DNA from 3 places in the Exiguobacterium sp. E4787 genome. Region 2 is predicted to be linked to each of the others. Evidence: predicted binding sites of a transcription regulator. Region 2 holds the regulator's gene; each other region holds the start of a gene.
What was found. Region 2 encodes Rex, which represses fermentation and respiration genes when NADH is low (regulators of the CRP and FNR family bind a similar motif). Its sites were predicted from a motif close to TTGTGAAATATTTCACAA; they were not measured.
Positions count from the first base shown of each region.

Region 1 (5,216 bases), on a different contig from region 2:
GGATGAGATGCTCGAATTGATTGGCATCGAACTCGCTGAAGAGCGGAGCGAACCAGAAATCGAGACGCTTCACTTTTATCGTCAGCGCTACATCGATTTGAAAAACACGTTCCTGCATTGGGAAAAAAACTTGAACCATGCGTTCCGTACATATCGTGAGCAAGGGTTCATCGATATGGTCACGTGTACGGCGACACACGGCTTCAACCCTCATTTGTTCACGGAACAGGCCGCTCGCGCGGAAATCCGTACCGGCTTGAACTGTTTCGAGCGTCATTACGGGTTCCGCCCGACCGGAATCTGGTTACCGGAGTGTGCCTATACCCCGGGTGTCGACCGCATCTTGTATGAAGAAGGTGTCCGCTATACGTTCGTCGATGAGCACGCCTTGCTCGATGCCGATCCGACGCCGGACAAAGGCATCGGGGCACCGGTCTACTCGCCGCATGGCGTCGCTTTGTTCCCGCGTGACCAAATCATCTCCGGGAAAATTTGGAGCTCGATGATCGGGTATCCGGGCCATCCTGACTATCGCGAGTTTTATCGTGACCTCGCCTATGATCGTGACTGGACGTATATCGAAAAGTTCATGCACCCGGAAGGCATTCGTTTTGATACAGGCTTGAAGATGCACCGCATCACCGGCGACACGGATGAGAAAGACTATTATGTCCGTGCCTGGGCCGAACATCAAATCGACAACCACGCCCTTGATTTCGCACAGACGCTCGAAGGGCATCTCGAGGCCCACGGTGGACAAATGTTCCCGCCGTTCCTCGTGACGGCACCGTTTGACGCCGAGCTGTTCGGTCATTGGTGGTTTGAAGGACCTGAATTCCTCGGAAAGGTCGCCGAGCGGCTCGAAGAGTTCGGGATTGAGACGATTACGCCAGCGCTGTTCCTCGAGCGCCACTTCCAAGACCTCGAGACGGTCCACGTCTCGATGAACACGTGGGGACGCAAAGGCTATGGTGATGTGTGGATCAACGAGCGCAACGAGTGGATGCTCCGTCACTTGCACATGATGGAGACACAGCTCGTCAAAGACGTGGCCGATTATCGTCACGCTTCACCGCTCGTCGATCGGGCGCTCATTCAACTCGTGCGACATTACGTCCTCGCCGTATCGAGTGACTGGGCCTTCATCCTCGACGGACAGACGACGGCCCAATATGCAGCCGAACGCTTCCGCGAGCACACACGCCTGTTCGCTGAGCTCGAGACCGCCCTGTATCAAGACAAGTTATCGGATGAACTGCTCGCCGACCATTATCGCGCGTATCCGTTCCTTGATGATGTGGACATTGACATTGACACGTTCCTGTCTCCGCACGACTATTACGTGACTGAGGAACGTGGCAGTGAAGGCGAGGCGATTCTCGTCTTGACGCCAGAATATACAGGCAACGTCGTCGGTGATCTCGGACGCCGTGTCATCGACGAGGTCGAAGCCCGGGCGGCGGAAGGCGAGACGGTGTACGTCTTGACCCCGTTCAAGGAAGGGTTACCGGAGTATGAACGTCACAACCACGTCCACGTGTACCGCGTCCGTCTGACGAGCCCGTTCTTGGAGCACGTGATGAACCAAGTCGCGGCCCAAAACGTGGCATACGTCAAACTTGCGCATGAGCTCGTGGCCAAAGTTCCGTTCAAAGCAATCCATCAATTTGATTGGATGACGATTCCTGCGGCACGTTCGCTTGCGAAAGCACTACAAGTTCCGTTATACTCAACTATGTTGTCCTTTGAAACGACCCGCAATCCGCACGGACACGGCGGTCTGTTCGATGCGATTCACCGAATCGAGAACAGCGTCCTCGCTGAAGCCGACACGGTGTACATCTGCGAACAACTATCGACTGAGGAAGTCGGAATGCGCTATGCGATTGGTGATAACGTAAAAACCTGCCTGCCGCTCGATGCTTCGCCATACGGGCAAAAACGTTTGAAAAAGAACACGAAATAACCTTGCTTTTTCAAATAAAAATTGGTAGGATAATTGAGTATGCTTAGACTGTAAAGCAAAAGCACTTGATACAACATTAGTAAGATGGGAGTGAAAGAAATGCGCGTTAAAATCACACTAGCTTGCACAGAAACAGGCGATCGCACGTACATCACGAAGAAAAACAAACGTAACAACCCAGAGCGCCTCGAATTGCGCAAATACAACCCACGTCTCCGTCGTCACACGCTTTACCGCGAAGTGAAATAATGAGACTGGCCGTCACTCATGTGGCGGCCTTTTTTTGAACAAGGGGGAATTGAAGTGATTGAAAAGAAACAACTTCGGCAAGACGTACATCGTCAAATCCGTGAACTCGACGATCGGTCGGACCGGGACCGCGTCATCATACATACATTGACCGAACTGAAGGCGTGGCAAGAGGCGGACACGGTGGCTGTCACGCTCGCCCTCGATTTAGAGATTGATACGTTGCCGCTCATCCGCTTAGCATGGAAGGCAGGAAAATCAGTGTTTGTGCCGAAAGTTACGAAACAGGGACTCACGTTCCATGAGATTCATTCGCTAGAAGACCTCGAGCCGGGCGTCATGAATATATTGGAGCCGACGACTGAAGCGACGATGCGCTCGATTGACGTATGTATCGTCCCCGGCCGCGTGTTTGACCGGTCCGGCTATCGAATCGGATGGGGAGGCGGCTATTATGATCGCTACCTCGCCACGTACAATGGGACGACCATCGCGTTGGCCTATGACGTTCAACTGCTCGATGAGATCCCGATTGAGCCACACGACATTCCTGTCGAATTCATCGTGACGGAAAGGGAAACGATTTTATGTTCGCCATCTTCGTTGTAACTTGTTTGGTGGCCTTTGCCGGCTATCGATTGCGCTCGTTGACCCGCTCCGGTGCCGTCTTAACGGTCGTGACTGGGACGGTCATCGGCTACGGTTTCGGTTGGTTCGGGCTCTATTTACTCGGTGTCTTCTTCTCGACATCGTCGCTCGCCTCGAAATATCGTGCCCGGGACAAGGCGCCTGTCGATGAGATTGTTGAGAAATCGGGTCCCCGTGATTTCGTGCAGGTGCTCGCCAATGGGGGTGTCGGCATGGTGACGGCGCTTGGAATGATTCTTGCGCCAAACGACGCCTGGTTATTCGCCTATGTCGCCTCGATTGCCGCGGCGACGAGTGATACGTGGGGATCTGAGTTCGGCGTCCTCGCCAAGCAGAAACCGCGCTCGATTCGGACGTTCCGTGAAGTCGAACCGGGAACGAGTGGTGGGGTGTCCGTGTTCGGTACGGTCATGTCGATTGTCGGGGCAACGGTCATCATCCTCGCCTTGCTTCCATTTATCGAGATCGATGTGACGTTCGCGCTCGTCTTGATCGCCCTTGGATTGAGCGGCAGCGTCGTCGACACGTTGTTAGGGGCCACGGTGCAACGGAAATACCGATGCCGTGTGTGCGGCAAGTTGACCGAGAAGAAAATGCATCATCGTGAGCCGGCGGCTTATGTGTCGGGCTGGCGTTTTCTCGGCAATGACGCCGTCAACTTTTTGTCGATCGCCGCGGCCGCGACGATTAGTTTCCTCTTGTTACGATGAGGGTAGTACAGAAAATGTAGATGTTTCAAACGAATGTGAATTTCGTCACAATATCGCCAAAGTGAAAACGGTTTCCTTAGTAGTGAGTGTTTGTGAATGATGTTACAATCTTTATGTAACAGACATAACAAAAACATGAAACAGATTGTTCGAAGGGTGGAGAATCAATATGGAAACATTAAATCATGCAAAAGTAACACGCGTCGCGCTCGTCGGTGCCGGAGCGGTCGGTGCCAGCTTTGCGTACCAATTGACGACAGCAAGTCTTTGTGAGGAACTCGTCATTATCGACATCAACAAATCGAAGGCGGAAGGCGAAGCGATGGACTTGAACCACGGCGTCTCGTTCGCTTCTTCACCGATGCGCGTCTGGGCAGGGGACTATACGGACTGTGGTGCAGCAGATATCGTCGTCATCACTGCCGGTGCACCACAAAAACCGGGTGAAACTCGCCTCGACCTCGTCGAGAAGAACGCCAAAATCATGAAATCGATGATTGGGGACATCATGGCATCTGGATTCGACGGCATCATCATCATCGCCTCGAACCCGGTCGACATCATGACACATTTGGCTTGGAAATACTCAGGTTTACCGAAGCACCGCGTGTTCGGATCAGGAACGGTACTCGATACGTCACGTCTCCGGTACATGCTCGGTGACTATTTCAACGTCGATCCACGCAACTGCCACGCCTACATCATGGGTGAGCACGGAGACACGGAATTCGCGGCCTGGAGCAACGCCCGCATCTACGGGAAGTCGGTCGAGCAGTTGCTTGAAGAGAACGACGAGTATACATGGGAAGACCTCGAAGACATCTACGTCAACGTTCGGGACGCGGCGTACCACATCATCGAGCGCAAAGGCGCGACGTACTACGCCATCGGCCTCGGTTTGCTCCGTCTCGTCAAGGCCGTGCTCCGTAACGAGAACACGTTGTTGACGGTCGGCGCACATTTAGATGGTGAATACGGCTTGAACGATATCCATATCGGTGTACCGGCCATCATCAACCGCCAAGGAGTCCGTCAAGTCGTGGAAATCGAGTTGTCAGACGAAGAAAAACAAAAGATGCATCATTCGGCAGAAGTGTTATTGAAAACGATGCAGCCTGTCTTATAAAAACGATTACTCGTTCTGTCATGACCGTAGTTGGCTCCCGCCACTACGGTTTTTTTTGGGCAGACGGAAGAGCGGGGCAGATTGGGGCGATGCTCGATTTTGTCGTCCCGCCTAAATTCCTTTAGAATGAAAGTATGGAAGGAGGTGAGCCAACATGACAGAACCAGCTTGTTTTTGGGAAGATGTATATCGTGCCGTCGAAGCAGGAGGACGCATCGAAGGCGTCTTAGAGCCGTCGCGGGCACTTTTATTGTTTGACACGAAAGCGGGGGATGTCTATCACCTCTACATACGGACAGATAAGGCGTGGGCGAACCATGTCGCCTTGGACGTCGAGGCGGTCATGAACTCGTTTCGCTTGGCCCGAATCGGCCGAGAGAAGCTCCATGTCCACATTTATGGGGACCCGCTCGTCGATGAAGAGCGTCTGTCGTCGCTCACGTTCCCGATTGCGGCAAAAGTGAAGCTCGAGATGCGGCCGTGCGCCGAAACGGAAACGTCATATCGCCCGCGTGCA
Region 1 covers NZ_JACSLY010000001.1:206,774-211,989, reverse strand. The annotation lists gene KNP80_RS01160 (1,4-alpha-glucan branching protein domain-containing protein) at 1-1,966, shown strand, start outside; gene rpmG (50S ribosomal protein L33) at 2,051-2,215, shown strand; gene KNP80_RS01150 (5-formyltetrahydrofolate cyclo-ligase) at 2,270-2,824, shown strand; gene KNP80_RS01145 (DUF92 domain-containing protein) at 2,833-3,573, shown strand; gene KNP80_RS01140 (L-lactate dehydrogenase) at 3,743-4,699, shown strand; gene KNP80_RS01135 (rhomboid family intramembrane serine protease) at 4,854-5,216, shown strand, end outside.
Region 1: a site for Rex is predicted at 3,607-3,624, ahead of KNP80_RS01140 (L-lactate dehydrogenase). Genes of this name have one in related genera too.

Region 2 (5,216 bases):
TTGGGCGTGGCCATAGTTTTTGCAGAGCTCAATCCCAGTCATCTCGATGCCAGGAAGCGTCGGGACGATCGGCCATGAACCAGTCGTGACGATCAAACGGTCGAACGTGTCATAGACGTCTTCTCCCGTGTCGAGGTTTTTCGCATGGACCGTCTTCGCTTCCGTATCGATGTTCAACACGTCGTGCTTCATGCGCATTGTCGCGCCGAGTTCTTCGAGTTCGGTCGGTGACGCGTAAAAGAGCTCTTCCGCACGTTTGACGACACCGCCGACGTGGAGGGCGATCCCACATGAGAGGAAGCTGACGTTGTCGTTCCGCTCATACACCGTGATGTCGAGATTGTCGTGCTTGGCGAGTAATCCTTTGACTGCTGCTGTTCCTGCGTGTGTACATCCGATGACTGCGATTTTCATATGGTTGTCTCTCCTTTGAGTGTTAGGTAAGTTAGTGTTTGTGATAAATATCACATTTACTTTCTGAACTTAGTGTACTATTTCACAAGAAGGTTTGACAATCCCTTTGCTCACTTTTTCACGTAATTATGTCTAAAGTTTGAACGGCTGGTGTGACAACAAAAAAACCGCTCCGCAACCGGAACGGTTCATTCATGAATGGGTCGTGCGTCTTGCTTTAAACCAGTGGTAAGTGACGACGCCGATATAGGTGAGGAGGCCGATCACGTACAGACTGAAGCCAATAAAAATCCACCCCAGCGCGTCCCAACCACGGACGCAGACGAGTCCGATGATACACGATACGTATCCCGCGAGGAGCAACATCAACGAGAAGACGAGGCTTCGCCTGAATCGCGATTTCAAAAAGTTCAGTCCGGCAATCAGCAACATTGTCGTCAACACGCCGATGATGATGAGTTCATCCCCGTAGTACTCCCAAGCCATCGCTTCTCCCCCTGACTGATGTTTAAGTAGTTTTATCGTATCACGTGGGTCCAGTGTTTATCTTGTTGTTAAAAACATTTATTTCCAATCATAAAAAAAGCATCGTCCCATTAAAGAACGATGCTTACTTCTCATTCATTTGTTTCATCAAATCGACTTGCTCTTTCACCATCGCCTCTTTCTCACGTCGGAGCACGCCCCGGTACGTGATGCGTGAAATCGATAAACTGATCTCATACAAGAAAAAGAGAGGCAGTGACACCATGAGGTGCGACGTCAAATCCGGCGGCGTGATGAAGGCCGCGATGACGAATAAGGCGAAGTAGGCGTACTTCCTGATTTTTGAGAGGAAGTACGGTGTCACGACACCGATGCGCGTCAAGAACATCGTCACGACCGGCAACTGGAACAACAGTCCGAATGGAATGGTCAGTTGCAGCAAGAACGTGAAGTAGTTCGACGCCCCGATGATTTGCGTCAGCCCAAGGTCTTGCCCGAGGTCCGTCGAGATATCGAGGACGAGCGGGAACAACCAATAGTAGGCGAACGCGAGACCGATCAAGAACAAGATGAAGATGATCGGGATATACGCGAGCGTCGCTTTCCGCTCATTCGGGTGCAGACCAGGTGCGACGAACGCCCACAGTTGATACAGTAGAAACGGACCGGACGCGACGAGCCCGATGACGAGCGCCAAGTTCAAGTAAATCATGAGCGGGTCCGCGACCCCAAAGGCGTTCAGTTCGAGCCCTCGTTCGACGAGGTCCGCCTGCAGATAGGCGAGCACGTATTTGACACTCGGCAAAGCGATCAAAAAGAAGGCAAAGACGACAAATGCCGACAGCATCAGTCGTCTCCGCAGCTCTGTCAAGTGATCGGACAGCGCCCGCTCTTGATCAGGTTGATGATTCATGATTACTGCTCTTTCTTCTCAAGTTCTTTCTTATCTTTCTCGTCATGTTCGTTCATCATGCCGTTTGTGGCATTTTTGAACTCACGGAGCGTTTGTCCGGCGGCGCGTCCGAATTCAGGCAATTTCTTCGGCCCGAAGATGATGAGCGCGACGATGGCGATAATGAAGATACTCGCTCCCCCAGGAATACCGACGACGAGCAACGATGATAGTAATTCCATTATTGATGGACCCCCTCAGCAGATGGATAGTGTTGCATAAAGTAAATGAGCGACTGGAGTTCGATCGACAAGTCGATATGATGGACGCGGACCGTGTCCGGCACAGTAAGCCTGGCCGGTGTGAAGTTCAAGATGCCTTTGATGCCGAAGCGGACCAAGTCATCCGCGACAGGCTGCGCATAGGTAGACGGCACCGTTAAGATGGCGACATCAATCTTGTTTTGTTTCATGATCTGTTCCATCTCATCCACGTGATGAATCGGGACACCGGACATCGTCGTGCCGACTTTTGTCTCGTCTGCGTCGAACCCGACGACGATATGTGTGTTATTGTTTTTAAGGAAGTTGTAGTTGACGAAAGCTGTCCCAAGATGACCAACCCCGACTAAGGCGACGTTCGTAATCTCGTCCTGATTCAGTGTCTTACGGAAAAAGTCTAACAGATACTGTACGTTATAGCCATATCCCTTTTTCCCGAGCGCACCGAAGTACGAGAAATCGCGACGAATCGTGGCCGAATCGACCTTGACCGCCTCGCTCAGTTCAGCAGAAGAGACACGCTGTTTTCCTGATGAATGTAGGCTTTGGATAAACCGATAGTATAGTGGCAACCGTTTGGCTGTCGCTTGCGGAATCTTTGGTTCGTTTTGACTCAACGGAAAGAGCCTCCTTTTTACGACGCGTTTCAAACGAATCTAATTTCATACACCTTGATTGTAAACGAATTCACATGACCACTCAATGAATATACCTGAAAAGGGGAAGAAATAAAGTATACTAAATAGAGAGAAAGGGGTTTTTTCACTTGATCCTACTGCAAGTCAATAACTTATCGAAATCATTCGGCGTCGAGCCGATTTTAGAGAACGTCAAACTCGAGATTCAAGAAGGCGAACGCGTCGCGCTCGTCGGCCGTAACGGTGCCGGCAAGTCGACACTGCTCAAAGTCATCGCCGGGGAATACAACTACGACTCGGGCGATATCATGAAGCCGAAAGACGTCACCATCGGCTACCTGGCCCAAGATTCAGGGTTAGAGTCGAACGAGACGATGTGGAACGAAATGTTGACTGTCTTCACCGATTTAATCGAACAAGAAAAGACGCTGCGCCGCATGGAGCAAGACATGGGTTCCGAGCGCATCTTGAACGACCCGGCCGCCTATGAGCGCCTCTTGTCGTCTTACGATGAAGAACAGCATACGTTTAAAGACCGTGGCGGCTATCAATATGAGGCGACGATCCGCTCTGTCCTTCACGGGATGCGGTTCTATCCGGACGACTTCGAACGCCGCATCGATACGCTCTCCGGCGGACAACGGACACGCCTCGCCCTCGCGAAGATGCTGCTCCAGAGTCCAGACCTGCTCATCTTGGATGAGCCGACGAACCACTTGGACATCGAGACGCTCGGTTGGCTCGAGAAGTATTTGAGCGGCTATAAAGGCGCCGTCCTCATCGTCTCCCACGACCGCTACTTCCTCGACCGCGTCGTCTCGGTCGTCTATGAGTTGTCGCGCCACCGGAGCCGTCGCTTCGTCGGCAACTACACGAAGTACCTTGAACAGAAGGCTGCCATTTACGAGCAAGAGAAGAAACAGTTCGAGTCGCAACAAGAAGAGATTGCCAAGATGCAGGATTTCATTCAGCGTAACATCGCCCGGGCGACAACGACGAAGCGGGCCCAGAGTGTCCGTAAACGGCTCGAGAAAGTCGACCGGATGGAAGCGCCGGACGGTGATGAGCGCAGCGCCGTCCTCTCGTTCTCAATCAAACGTCAAAGCGGGAACGACGTATTGAGCGGCAGCGACCTCGCCATCGGCTATGAAGAACCGATCGCCCAAAATCTCCGCTTCCAATTGCAGCGCGGCGAATCGGTCGCCCTCGTCGGCCCGAACGGAGTCGGCAAATCAACGCTCCTGAAAGTGTTGACGAAACAACAGCCGCCCCTTACCGGTGACATCCGCTACGGCACCGGCGTCGAGATTGGCTACTACGACCAGGAGCAACAGAACTTGTCGGACGCCAACCGTGTCATCGACGAGATTTGGAACGACTGGCCGCTCATGCGCGAACAAGAAGTGCGGAGTCTGCTTGGACAGTTCCTGTTCAGCGGTGACGATGTCATGAAACGTGTCCATGAACTGTCGGGTGGTGAACGGGCCCGCTTGACGCTCGCGAAACTAAAGCTCGAGCAACCGAACTTGCTCATCTTGGATGAGCCGACGAACCACTTGGACCTCGATTCGAAGATGATTCTCGAGAACGCCCTCGTCGACTATCCGGGCACAATTCTGTTCGTGTCGCACGACCGCTACTTCATCGATCGGCTCGCGACGCGCGTCTTAGAGATCACGCCGAACGGCATCGACGAGTATCTCGGCGATTATTCATATTACGTCGAGAAGAAAGAAGAACTCGAAGACCTGGCCCGACTCGCCCGCGAAGAGACGAAACAAGTCATCGTCAAGAAGCAGCGCGCCGACAAGGAACAGCAACGTGAGGAACGCCGGATGAAACAACGGATCGAGGAAATCGAGCTCACCATCGAACAACACGAGGCCCGTCTCGAGGAAATCGAGCAGCTCTTGTGTGAACCGGACGTCTTCAACGACTTCGCTCGGGCGCAGGAACTGTCGACCGAGTCCGATGCGACGAAAGAATCGATCACGGCACTGTATGCAGAATGGGAGGAGCTCCATTCATGATGCGATTCCGTGCGATGCGAATCGAATGGATGCATGCTTTCCTGACCGGTCTCGCCTATATCGTGCCGACGGGGACGGAATTCGTATCCGAACTGATTCGTGGGGAGCCGACGGTCGTCCCGTCGTTCCTGTTTTATTTCTTGCCGGTCGTCATCGGCTTCATCATCCAGACGTGGAGCGGGATTGTGATCAGCTTGTTGAGCGGCCTGCTCATGAGCACGCTGTTCATCCGCCTCGTCGTCTGGCCGGTCGATGTGACCGTGCACAGCTTTTACACCCCAGGCTCAGTGTGGGGACACTTCTATCAGTCAACGCTCCTCATGTGGCTGCTCGCCCTGCTCGTCTTCATCGTGAGTTGGGTGAATATGTGGCACAAACAGAACAAACATCATCCGGACGTATAAAAAAGGGAAGCCGTCTCCAAGTTGGAGACCGGCTTCCCTTTTAACAGTTAGAAATAACGTAGCGGTTGGAA
Region 2 covers NZ_JACSLY010000021.1:7,828-13,043, reverse strand. The annotation lists gene KNP80_RS15280 (FAD-dependent oxidoreductase) at 1-414, opposite strand, end outside; gene KNP80_RS15275 (hypothetical protein) at 607-900, opposite strand; gene tatC (twin-arginine translocase subunit TatC) at 1,025-1,813, opposite strand; gene KNP80_RS15265 (twin-arginine translocase TatA/TatE family subunit) at 1,816-2,034, opposite strand; gene KNP80_RS15260 (redox-sensing transcriptional repressor Rex) at 2,034-2,690, opposite strand; gene KNP80_RS15255 (ABC-F family ATP-binding cassette domain-containing protein) at 2,840-4,741, shown strand; gene KNP80_RS15250 (hypothetical protein) at 4,738-5,145, shown strand; gene KNP80_RS15245 (hypothetical protein) at 5,193-5,216, opposite strand, start outside.

Region 3 (5,216 bases), on a different contig from region 2:
GAGCTCATGCGCCGTTTCAAGACAGAAGACATCCCGTTCTCGGTCAGTGTCATCGACATGGATTGGCATGTCACCGATATCCCTGAGGAATATGGGAGCGGATGGACGGGCTATTCGTGGAATAAGAACCTCTTTCCGGACCCGAAAGGCTTCTTGACGTGGCTGAAGGACGAAGCGTTGCTCGTCACGTTAAACTTGCATCCAGCCGACGGCGTACGGGCGTTCGAAGATCAATACGCGGCGATGGCGGAAGCGATGGGACTCGATCCATCTCACGGCGACCGCATCCCGTTCGACTTCTCCGATAAACGTTTCATTCAAGCTTATTTCGAGCAGATGCATCATCCGCATGAAGTCGATGGCGTCGATTTTTGGTGGATTGACTGGCAACAAGGCTCGACCTCTAAAATGGAGGGGCTCGATCCGCTCTGGATGTTGAATCACTATCACGCGGCCGACATCGCCCGGGATGGCAATCGTCCGCTCATCTTCTCCCGTTATGCGGGGCCGGGCAGTCATCGCTATCCAATCGGATTCTCGGGGGACACATTGATTTCGTGGGCGTCACTGGCGTTCCAACCGTACTTTACAGCGACGGCGACTAATATCGGTTATGGCTGGTGGAGCCATGACATCGGCGGCCATTACCGCGGGTCGAAAGACGACGAGCTTGCCGCGCGCTGGGTCGCGTTCGGAGTGTTTAGCCCGATTATGCGGCTGCATTCAACGTTCAGCACGTTCAATGGTAAGGAACCGTGGCGCTTCGGTCTCGAGGCGGAGCGGTCGATGAAGACGTTCCTGCGTCTGCGTCATCAATTGATTCCATATATCTATACGATGAACTGGCGCAACCATGCCGGTGCTTTGCCGCTCGTTTTACCGATGTATTATGAGCATCCGGATGAAGACGCGGCATATGAGGTGCCGAATGAGTATTACTTCGGAAGTGAACTCATCGTGTCCCCGATTGTCGAACCAATGAACCGACAGCTACACGTGGCGGCGACGAACGTCTGGCTACCGAAAGGCGACTGGTTCGACTTTTTCACGGGTCATCGCTACAGCGGGGACAAATCGGTTCGCGTGTTCCGCGGGCTCGAGGAGCAGGCGGTGTTCGCTAAAGCGGGTGCCATCATCCCGATGGCACCGCATCATTCGGGTCGAAACGACACCGACAATCCGGCCGATTTGGAAGTGCTCATCTTCCCGGGCGCCTCGAACACGTTCACGCTCTACGAAGACAATGGGACGGACCGCGACTATGAGACAGGAGCCTACGCCGAGACGACGTTCACGCTCGATTGGGAGGAACGAAGCCTTCATATCCAGGTGACGGGGGATCGGTCGGTGTTGCCGGATGAACGGAACGTCACACTGCTCCTTCGAGGAGTGACGGGATCCGGCGAATATAAACGGGAGACACAGACGCTACGCCTTGAGCTCGGTCCAATCACGGACGAGCTGACCGTCGAGCTCCCGGTCGACGTGACGGCGAACGACCATCGTCTTGATCGGCTGTATCGTTTCTTGGACCGTGCCGAGATCTCATACGATTTGAAAGATCGGTTGTACCGCTCAGCCGCCGCGAAGACACGGCTTGAGGCATGGCTGTTCGATTTACACGCGCTCGAACTCGATCGCGACCTGCAAGACGCAATCATGGAATTGATGCTCGACTGAATAATTTGTTGTGACGGAAAAGGGCAATCATGCCCTTCTTTTTTTTGTCAGAAAATCGTCGGATTTTGTAAGCGCTTTCACAAAAGGGGTGTTTTATACTAAAAAAGAGAGGCAAGACGGATTGGAGGATGCGACATGAAACCAAAATGGACGGTAGACGAGTTGAGACAGCTTGATGTGTTCGCTAAATCTGCCACACGAGAGCTCGAGGCGCTGTTGCCGCATGTGTATTGCCGCGTGTATCGGAAAGGTCAGCTCTTGTTCATGGAAGGCGATCCCCGGGAACGGGTCTATTTCTTGATTAGTGGGTATGTGAAGCTCGAGCGTTGCAACGAGACGGCGACCCACCAATATGCGGACTATTTGAAGCCGAAGCAACTGTTCCCGTATCGCGGTTTGATGACGGAACCGTATTATCAACATTCAGCCGAGGCGTTGACCGATATCGAGGTCATCTACATGCCGACCGATCGTTTCGAACAGCTCGTCTCGCGGAACGCCTCGATGTTGCTCCATATCGTCGGACAGATGAATCGGATTCTCGACTTGCACGAGCGCCGTGTCCAAGACATCATCACGCCAAGTGCGACCGACCGGGTGCTCAATACGATTCATTACTTGATTGAAGACCTAGGGGAGCCGGAAGCGATGGGCGTCCGTGTCCGTTGCCCCTTCACGACGGTGGAGATTTCGCGGTTGTCGGGCACGTCACGAGAGACCGTGTCGCACATCTTATCGCGCTTGCGAAAAGAAGACGTGCTCCAATTCGATGCGCGTCAATTGATCATCGGGCATCCTGAATATTTCGAACAATCGCTTTGATGGCGCCGCGTATGGAACGTGGCGTTTTTTGCATGTCTAGCTAAGCGAAGCGTTCGCCTTGAAAGGGTGCATCAGGTATAATTAGTGAGAATCCTCACAAAGAAAAGTTTCCTTACTGATAGAAAGGATGAACGCAGTGAAACGACTGCAAGCTCTCGCTTTAGCAGAAAAACGTCATATCGTCGGACTCGTCATCGCGGCAGTGATGATTGGATTATCGATTTTGGCTCAAGCTTATTTAATTGTCGACATTGTCGATCAAGTCTTTTTAAAAAATGCATCGTTTGAAAGCATCGTTCCGACGCTCGGCTGGCTCATCCTCGCACTCGTCACACGAGCTGGTTTCGGCTATATGTCGGGGAGGATTGGGGCGAGTCTATCGGAGAAAGCGAAACGAACACTCCGCTTGCAACTGCTCGACCGTTATACGTCGAATCCGATTGAGACGTCACTATCCGGTCAATCCGGTAAAAAGGTGAGCGTGTTCATGGACGCGGTCGACGAGGTCGATGCCTACTTCAGTCAATATTGGCCGCAAGTCATTCAAACGTCGATTATTCCGCTACTCATTCTCGTCGTCGTCTTCAGTCAACATTGGATCTCGGGCGTCATCATGATGGTGACGGCACCGTTCATTCCAATCTTTTTTATCATCATCGGGATTGCGACGCAGAAGAAGTCGGAACAGCAGATGGAGAAAATGAATCAGTTCTCTGGCAAGTTTTTGGACGTCTTGCAAGGATTGACGACGTTGAAACTATACGGTCGGACCGAGCGCGAGGCGCAAGCGATTGAAAAGAGTAGTCTCGATTTCCGCGACGCAACGATGGTCGTCTTGAAGACGGCGTTCCTGTCGGGTCTCATGCTCGAGTTCATTTCGATGCTCAGCACGGGCGTCGTGGCACTCGAAGTGGCGCTCCAAATGGTCGTCTGGGAGAACTTGACGTTCTTCTCTGGCTTTTTGATTCTCGTATTGGCCCCGGAATACTATTTGGCGATTAAAGACCTCGGAGGTGCGTTCCACACCGGACGCGGTAGCATGGGGGCGGCCGATCGTATTTTCGAGGCGCTCGACGCACCGGATGAACGTTTGACCTGGGGCGACCGTATGTTGACGAGCCGGACGCCCGACCTCGAGCTCGACGCCGTCTCGTTCGCCTATGAAGGTGGACGCTTCACGCTGGACCCATTGAGCGGTATGATTCCTACTGGCGCTCATGTGGCGCTCGTCGGGGCGAGTGGATCTGGCAAGACGACCGTTTTGAACGTGTTGTCCGGACTCGTCAAACCGGACAGTGGACGTGTCCTCGTCGACGGAGAACCACTCGAGACATACACCGATTCGTCATGGTATGACACAATCGGGTACATCTCACAAAATCCGTATTTGTTCGCCGGTACCGTCGCTGATAATATCGCCCTCGGGGAAACAGCCGACGAGATAAAAATCCTTGAAGCCGCGAATGCAGCCGGACTGAACGATGTCATCGCGCAATTGCCGAACGGCATTCATACCGAGCTCGGTGAAGGCGGTTATGGATTGTCCGGAGGCGAACGACAACGACTCGCCTTGGCCCGTGCCTTCTTGAAACGTCCCGGCATCATCTTGTTTGATGAACCGACGACAGGGCTCGATTTAGTGACGGAGCAAATCGTTCGGCGTTCGATTGAGGAGTTGTCGCGTGAGGCGACGCTCGTCACGGTCGCGCATCGGTTGCATACAATTAAGCAGGCAGATGCGATTTGGTTCATGGACGATGGAAAGCTACTCGCCCAAGGCACGCATGACGAACTGCTCAGCGTTCCGCAATACGCTGACTTGTTCACGCTACAGAAAGGGGTGAGAGGATGAATTCACTTTGGACGATCACGAAATGGATGATGCGAGAGAAGAAAGATATCGTCCTCTCGATCTTCTTTGGGTACGTGGCCGGCATCGCGGCCGTCGCCTTGTTCGCGGCGAGCGGTTATCTTGTCTCACGGGCCGGCCTCATACCGCCGCTCTATGCGCTCATGGTACCTGTCGTCTTGATTAAATTGTTCGGTGTGATTCGGGCGAGTGCGCGTTATCAAGAGCGCCTTGCCTCGCACCGGGCGACGTTCACGATTTTGAGCGAGTTGCGGGTCCGGTTTTACCGCCAGCTTGAACCGCTTGTGCCGAGCATCTTTGCCAAGTATCGGAGTGGAGATTTGCTTGCTCGCGTCGTCGGTGACGTCGAGAGCTTGCAAAACTACTTTTTACGGGTATTCTATCCGCCGATTATCTTGGTGCTCGTCTTCTTGAGCACGATTTTCTTCGTCACGTACTTCTCGATGTGGGTCAGCCTCTGGATTTTGTTCGGTGTGTTCGTGACCGGTTTTTTGATTCCGGCGTTCTTCGCCCGAATCCGTGCCAAGCACGACCGCGAGCTTCGCGCTTTACGGGGTGACCTGTCGAGTGGGATGACAGAGATGATGTACGGATATCGCGATTTGTTGCTTCATCATCAACTTGGACGGACACGCGGCGAGCTGCTCGAACAGAGTGACCGTTACGCCGAAGCACAGAAACGGGATGTGACGAATCAGTTCTTCAACTCGTCACTCGTCGTGGCGGCATCCCTACTCGTCTCGTGGGGTGTTCTTGCTATCGGGGCGTATCTCGTTGTCGACGGCGAGTTAAACGGCCTATTTTTGGCCATGCTCATTATGATGTCGCTCACCGCGTTTGAGAA
Region 3 covers NZ_JACSLY010000003.1:86,074-91,289, reverse strand. The annotation lists gene KNP80_RS05330 (glycoside hydrolase family 31 protein) at 1-1,680, shown strand, start outside; gene KNP80_RS05325 (Crp/Fnr family transcriptional regulator) at 1,816-2,502, shown strand; gene cydD (thiol reductant ABC exporter subunit CydD) at 2,630-4,354, shown strand; gene cydC (thiol reductant ABC exporter subunit CydC) at 4,351-5,216, shown strand, end outside.
Region 3: a site for Rex is predicted at 2,585-2,602, ahead of cydD (thiol reductant ABC exporter subunit CydD). Genes of this name have one in related genera too.